3 regions of the Enterobacter cloacae subsp. cloacae ATCC 13047 genome follow, and region 3 is predicted to be linked to each of the others. Evidence: predicted binding sites of a transcription regulator. Region 3 holds the regulator's gene; each other region holds the start of a gene.

Region 1 (2,273 bases), 550 kb from region 3:
CAAACTTGCCGCTGCGGTTGCTGATGGCCCCGGTAAATGCCCCTTTGACGTGACCAAACAGCTCGCTTTCCGCCACGCTTTCCGGCAGTGCGGCGCAGTTAAGGTAGACCAGCGGGTTGGCCGCACGCGGTGAAGCTTCGTGAATGGATTTCGCCACCAGCTCTTTACCGGTGCCGGTCTCACCGAAGATCAGCACGTTCAAATCGGATGCCGCGACGATCTCAATCTCTTTTTTGAGTTGTACCATGCCTGGCGAGAGGCCAATCATCTCCGTATGCGCGACCTGTTCAAACGCCGCCGGGCTGCCGGGAAGAATATTCTGGCTCTCCAGCTGTTCAATCAGCAGAGCATTGTTCAGCGCCCCGGCCGCCAGGGCCGCAATCAGGCGCAGCTCCTCGTCGCTGAAGGTATCGAACTGGTCCGGCGACATGCCGTCGAGGGTCAGCGCCCCAATCAGGTTTTGTCCGGCAAACAGCGGCAGGCCGATACAGGCGTGCACCTTCAGGCTCTCCTGCCCGGGTATAAGGCCGTCGTACGGGTCGGGCAGATCGCTGTCTGCCGGAAAACGCACCACGTCACCCGCCCGGGCGATGGTCTCCAGCCGCGGGTGGCCTTCCAGCGTAAAGCGTCGCCCGAGCACGTCCTGCGCCAGCCCGTCGATGGCCAGCGGAATAAACTGCCGTCCCTCGTAGCGCAGCAGCGCCGAAGCATCACAGTCCAGCACGTGGCGCAGCGTGGAGATCAGCCGCTGAAAACGATCCTGATGCCCGATGCCGGTTTGCAGTTCAATGGCGATTTTCGCCAGCACGTCTACGGAAAAGCTCATGTCTGCCTCGCTGTCATTTTGACAATACATAGTGTCATATTGACATCTTTAACGATAGTCATAATGACTACCCACTCCAGGGCATAACAAATTTAATCCATAAAAATCAATAAAATAAAAGTTGGCACGCAAGTTGATATAGACAAAACAACTTATTCAACACGCCGTATTATTTGAGGTTGCTATGTCTATTCTGGTTAAAAATAACATTCATTGGGTTGGTCAACGTGACTGGGAAGTGCGTGATTTTCACGGAACGGAATATAAAACGCTGCGCGGCAGCAGCTATAACAGCTATCTCATTCGTGAAGGTAAAAACGTACTGATCGATACCGTCGATCATAAATTCAGCCGCGAGTTCGTGCAGAACCTGCGCAGTGAAATCGATCTGAACGACATCGACTACATCATCATCAACCACGCGGAAGAGGATCACGCCGGGGCGTTGACCGAGTTGATGTCCCACATTCCGGATACCCCGATCTACTGCACCACCAACGCCATCGACTCCATCAACGGTCACCATCACCATCCGGAGTGGAACTTCCACACCGTGAAAACCGGCGACACGCTGGATATTGGTAACGGCAAACAGCTGATCTTCGTGGAAACCCCGATGCTGCACTGGCCGGACAGCATGATGACCTACCTGACCGGCGACGCGGTGCTGTTCAGCAACGACGCCTTTGGTCAGCACTACTGCGACGAGCGCCTGTTTAACGATGAAGTGGATCAGACCGAGCTGTTTGAACAGTGCCAGCGCTACTACGCCAACATCCTGACTCCGTTCAGCCGTCTGGTGACGCCCAAAATCACCGAGATCCTCGGCTTCAACCTGCCGGTGGATATGATTGCCACCTCCCACGGCGTGGTATGGCGTGAAAACCCAACCCAGATCGTTGAGCTGTACCTGAAATGGGCGGCGGATTATCAGGAAGACCGCATCACGATTTTCTACGACACCATGTCCAACAACACCCGCATGATGGCAGACGCCATCGCCCAGGGTATCAACGAGGTGGACCCGAACGTGGCGGTGAAAATCTTCAACGTGGCGCGCAGCGATAAAAACGAGATCCTCACCAACGTCTTCCGCTCTAAGGGCGTGCTGGTGGGCACCTCCACCATGAACAACGTGATGATGCCGAAAATTGCTGGCCTGGTGGAAGAGATGACCGGCCTGCGCTTCCGTAACAAACGTGCCAGCGCCTTTGGCTCCCACGGCTGGAGCGGCGGCGCGGTAGATCGTCTCTCCACCCGCCTGCAGGATGCCGGTTTTGAGATGTCCATGAGCCTGAAGGCCAAATGGCGCCCGGATCTTGACGCGCTGGAAGTCTGTCGTCAGCACGGCCGCGATATTGCTCGTCAGTGGGCGCTTGCACCGCTTCCTGAGGCCGCAGCACTCCCCGCCGAACAGCCGCAAACCTGTGCCGGGGCAGCCAGCGCC
Region 2 (2,273 bases), 1.9 Mb from region 3:
CGCACCACCGACACCGACGTAACCACATGCTGGGGTGATCCCCACCAGACCGGCAATGGCACCCGAGCACGCGCCCAGCAGAGAAGGTTTACCGCGAACCGCCCACTCACCAAACACCCATGAGAGGATTGCACCCGCCGTGGCCACCACGGTATTCACGAAGGCCAGCGCAGCGATTTCGTTAGCAGCGCTCGCAGAGCCAGCGTTGAAGCCGAACCAGCCAAAATAGAGGATTGCTGTACCGGTAAAGACCATCGGCAGGTTGTGTGGTTTGAACGCTTCTTTGCCAAAGCCCACGCGTTTGCCAATCAGGTATGCCCCCACCAGACCCGCCACCGCAGCGTTGATGTGAACAACGGTACCGCCTGCGAAATCCAGCGCGCCGTGCGACGCCAGCAGACCGCCACCCCAGACCATGTGTGCAATCGGCACATAGGAGAGCGTCAGCCAGACCACCACAAAGATCAGAACGGCAGAGAAGCGAATACGCTCAGCCAGCGCACCCACAATCAGCCCCACGGTGATACAGGCGAACGATCCCTGGAACGCAACGTGGATGTACTGATAGAAACTGCCCATCACCGCGGTCAGTTCAATATTTTTCAACATGGCCCAGTTGAAGTTGCCGAAGAAGGCGTTACCTTCACCGAAGGCCAGAGAGTAGCCGTAGACCACCCACAGCACGCAAACCAGCGCGAACGTCACGGCAACCTGCGTCAGCATGGAGAGAACGTTTTTGCCACGGATCAGGCCGCCGTAAAACAGCGCGATGCCCGGAATAGACATGAACAGCACCAGCGCGGTGCTGATCATCATAAAGGCGTTATCGGCTTTGTCTGCCACCGCAGGAGCAGCCATTGCCAGGCCCGGCAGCAGTGCCAGCGAACCCAGACCCGTTTTGATTGTTGCTATCTTCATTTTCTCGATCCCTATCACTGTGTGCCAGGAGTTACTTACAGTGCCGCTTCGTCAGATTCGCCGGTACGGATGCGAATGACACGCTGCAGTTCGGCAACGAAAATTTTGCCGTCGCCAATTTTGCCGGTATAGGCCGCTTTGCTGATCACATCGATGACTTCATCAAGCTGGTCATCAGCAATCGCGACATCAATTTTTACTTTTGGCAGGAAATTAACGCTGTATTCCGCCCCGCGATAAAGCTCGGCATGACCCTTCTGACGACCGAAGCCTTTCACTTCGGTGACAGTCAGTCCCTGAATACCCATTGAAGACAACGCTTCACGCACGTCTTCGAGTTTGAATGGTTTGATTACCACCGTAACCAGCTTCATAGATCCCCTCCAGTCAGAATTCGGTAATGGCCGCAGCTAACACGCAGGAGACATTGCAAGGGGTGTGCCAGAAATGAAAACGGAAGGGAAAAGCGGTGCAATGCGCGTTAAAAGACCATTCATGGTCAACAGGTGAAAAAAAACGCACCATGGCAGTGCATGGCGCGTTTCGGTTTTGCACCAACAGCGGTGACTGTTAGCACGTTGCCTGTTTTTGGTGCATCAGGCGCTAAGCGACTCTTCCTCACGGACGCTGGCCGCCAGCTCTTCACCCGCCAGTTGCAGCTGATACATCTGCCAGTAGCGGCCTTTCGCCTCCAGGAGCGCCCGGTGCGTACCGCGTTCAACGGCCTGCCCGCGATGCAGCACCAGAATGGTATCTGCGTCGACAATCGTTGAAAGACGGTGCGCGATAACCACCAGCGTCGTGTGATCGCGCACGGCGGCCAGTGCCTGCTGGATAGCCTGTTCAGTACCGGAGTCGATGCTGGCCGTCGCTTCATCCAGAATCAGCACCTGTGGCGTTTCAATCAGCACACGCGCCAGCGCCAGAAGCTGTTTTTGCCCGACAGAAAGATTATTCCCCTGCTCGCCCAGCCGGGTGTTGATTCCGTCGCTGAATCCGCGTGCTAGCTCAGCGAGCTGCACTTTTTCCAGCACTGCCCAGACCTGCTCCTCGGTATAATCACGCCCCAGGGTCACGTTGGCGTAAAAGGTATCGGCCAGCACGACCGGGTCTTGCTGCACCATCGCTACGCCTTTACGCAATACGCTGTGGCTGAGCGACGCCAGCGGACGTCCATCCAGACGAATTTCGCCTTTCGTTAACGGGTAGTAGCCCATCAACAGGCTTGCAAGCGTACTCTTGCCGCTGCCGGTATGCCCCACCAGCGCCACAAAGCCGCGCGACGGCACATCAAGATTGATGTCCTGCAACACCAGCCTGTCTTCACGGTAGGCAAACGAGACATGGTCAAACGT
Region 3 (2,273 bases):
ACATTGCTCAATTGAAGAGCGGAATCGTTGTTCATCATAATTTCACCTAAGCGCTAACTGTACAAATGGCCTGTTGTGCTCCACAACAGGCCTTCCTGCACCCGTTAACTGCCCGGACAATTAGTGTTGTTTCAGTTTATCTTTATGTTTATTGAGCTGTCTTGCAAGCTTATCAATCAAGCCGTCGATAGCAGCGTACATGTCTTGCCCTTCCGCACTGGCGTGGAGTTCGCCCCCATTGACATGCAGGGTTGCATCCGAGATATGAGTCACTTTCTCCACTTTCAACACAATATAGACCTGATTGATCCTTTCGAAATACTGCTCGAGTTTTGCGAATTTCGTGTTCACAAAGTCGCGTAAGGCTTCAGTAATTTCGACGTTTTGTCCAGTGATGTTGAGCTGCATAGTGTCTTCCTTATCGGTTGTGTCAGACCAGCTGTTTACGCTGGTTAGACGGCGGAATGGATAAAGACTCTCGATACTTCGCAACAGTACGACGTGCCACCATAATACCCTGGTCGGACAGCATGGTGGTTAACTTACTGTCGCTCAGTGGCTTCGCGGGGTTCTCCGCGGCGATCAACTTCTTCACCAGTGCACGAATCGCCGTTGACGAGGCTTCGCCACCGCCTTCGGTATTCACATGGCTGGAGAAGAAATACTTAAGCTCAAATATACCGCGAGGACTGTGCAGATACTTCTGCGTGGTCACGCGGGAAATCGTTGATTCATGCATCTCGACGGCCTGGGCGATATCCGCCAGCACCATCGGTTTCATATACTCTTCGCCCTGCTCAAAGAAAGCCTGCTGTTGTTCGACGATACAGCGGCTCACACGCAACAGCGTATCATTGCGGCTCTCCAGGCTTTTGATTAACCAACGCGCTTCCTGCAGATTGCTACGAATATACTGGTTGTCGGCGTCGTTACGCGCGCTGGTGCACATGGAGGCATATTGCTGATTGATTTGCAGGCGAGGAATGCTGTCTGAATTGAGTTCAACGACCCAGCGGCCGTTGTGTTTTCTGACCAGCACGTCAGGTATGACATATTCAGGCTCACTGGTCTGGATCGACTGGCCGGGGCGAGGATCGAGCGACTGAATCAGATTAACCGCCTCTTTCAGCACCTCTTCTTTCAGACGCGTAACGCGCATCAGGGTACGGAAATCATGGTTAGCCAGCAGATCCAGATGATCGCTGATGATTAAGCGGGCTTCATCGATCCAGGGCGTCTCTTTGCTGAACTGCGAAAGCTGGATCAGCAGACAGTCGCGCAGGTCTTTCGCTGCTACGCCCACCGGGTCGAAACGCTGAATGCGCTTCAGAACGGCTTCTATCTCTTCAAGTTCAATCTCGTCATCGCCCATGCTTTCCAGAATATCGTCCAGCGTGACGGTCAGATAGCCGGTGTCGTCAACGGCATCGACAATCGATGTAGCAATCGCGCGATCGGTATCGGAGAAAGGGGTCAGCTCCACCTGCCACATCAGATAATCCTGTAGTGACTGGGTGGTTTCACCCTGATAGACCGGTAGCTCATCGTCCTGGTAGTCTGCACGCGTGCCGGAAGGGGTTCCGGCGGTGTAGATTTCATCCCAGCTGGCATCCAGCGGAAGCTCGTCCGGCATCTCTTTTTGTTCGAGTGCATCGGCGGTATCGAGGGCTTCAGTGTCCTGTGATTGCTGAGTGTCTACCTCGTCATGAAGATCGGCTTGCTCCAGCAGCGGATTGCTGTCCAGCGCTTGCTGGAGCTCCTGCTGGAGTTCTAATGTGGACAGTTGCAACAGGCGAATCGCCTGCTGTAACTGCGGCGTCATCGCCAGTTGTTGGCTGAGCCTTAATTGCAAACCTTGCTTCATGTTCAGAGCATTTTTCTCCGGTTCGGCGTTACGTTACCTCTACCCTATCAGAGTCTGAAGTCTTCCCCAAGATAGACGCGCTTAACATGATCATCTTCGAGGATCTGCTGTGGCGTACCGTGGGCGATCAGGTTGCCCTGGCTCACGATATACGCACGTTCACATACGGCCAGTGTTTCACGGACGTTGTGGTCAGTAATCAACACGCCAAGACCGCTGTCGCGCAGATGCTCAATAATACGTTTAATGTCGATAACGGAGATGGGGTCAACGCCTGCAAATGGTTCATCCAGCAGGATGAACTTCGGGTTTGCTGCCAACGCGCGTGCAATTTCAACACGGCGGCGTTCCCCCCCGGACAGCGCCTGCCCAAGGCTATCGCGCAGGTGCTCAATGTGAAACTCTTCCA

Evidence for each region. Region 3 encodes sigma-54, which starts transcription at its own class of promoters, with help from an activator protein. Its sites were predicted from a motif close to GTTGGCACANNTTTCGCTNT; they were not measured.
Region 1: norV (anaerobic nitric oxide reductase flavorubredoxin) is a predicted target of sigma-54. The motif match lies at 947-966, and genes of this name have one in related genera.
Region 2: glnK (P-II family nitrogen regulator) is a predicted target of sigma-54. The motif match lies at 1,345-1,364, and genes of this name have one in related genera.

Annotation. Positions count from the first base shown of each region.
Region 1 covers NC_014121.1:4,150,591-4,152,863, forward strand. Annotated here, with positions in the region: gene norR (nitric oxide reductase transcriptional regulator NorR) at 1-826, opposite strand, end outside; gene norV (anaerobic nitric oxide reductase flavorubredoxin) at 1,011-2,273, shown strand, end outside.
Region 2 covers NC_014121.1:1,245,311-1,247,583, reverse strand. Annotated here, with positions in the region: gene amtB (ammonium transporter AmtB) at 1-918, opposite strand, end outside; gene glnK (P-II family nitrogen regulator) at 954-1,292, opposite strand; gene ECL_RS05890 (SmdB family multidrug efflux ABC transporter permease/ATP-binding protein) at 1,515-2,273, opposite strand, start outside.
Region 3 covers NC_014121.1:4,700,492-4,702,764, reverse strand. Annotated here, with positions in the region: gene ptsN (PTS IIA-like nitrogen regulatory protein PtsN) at 1-38, opposite strand, end outside; gene hpf (ribosome hibernation promoting factor) at 121-408, opposite strand; gene rpoN (RNA polymerase factor sigma-54) at 431-1,864, opposite strand; gene lptB (LPS export ABC transporter ATP-binding protein) at 1,912-2,273, opposite strand, start outside.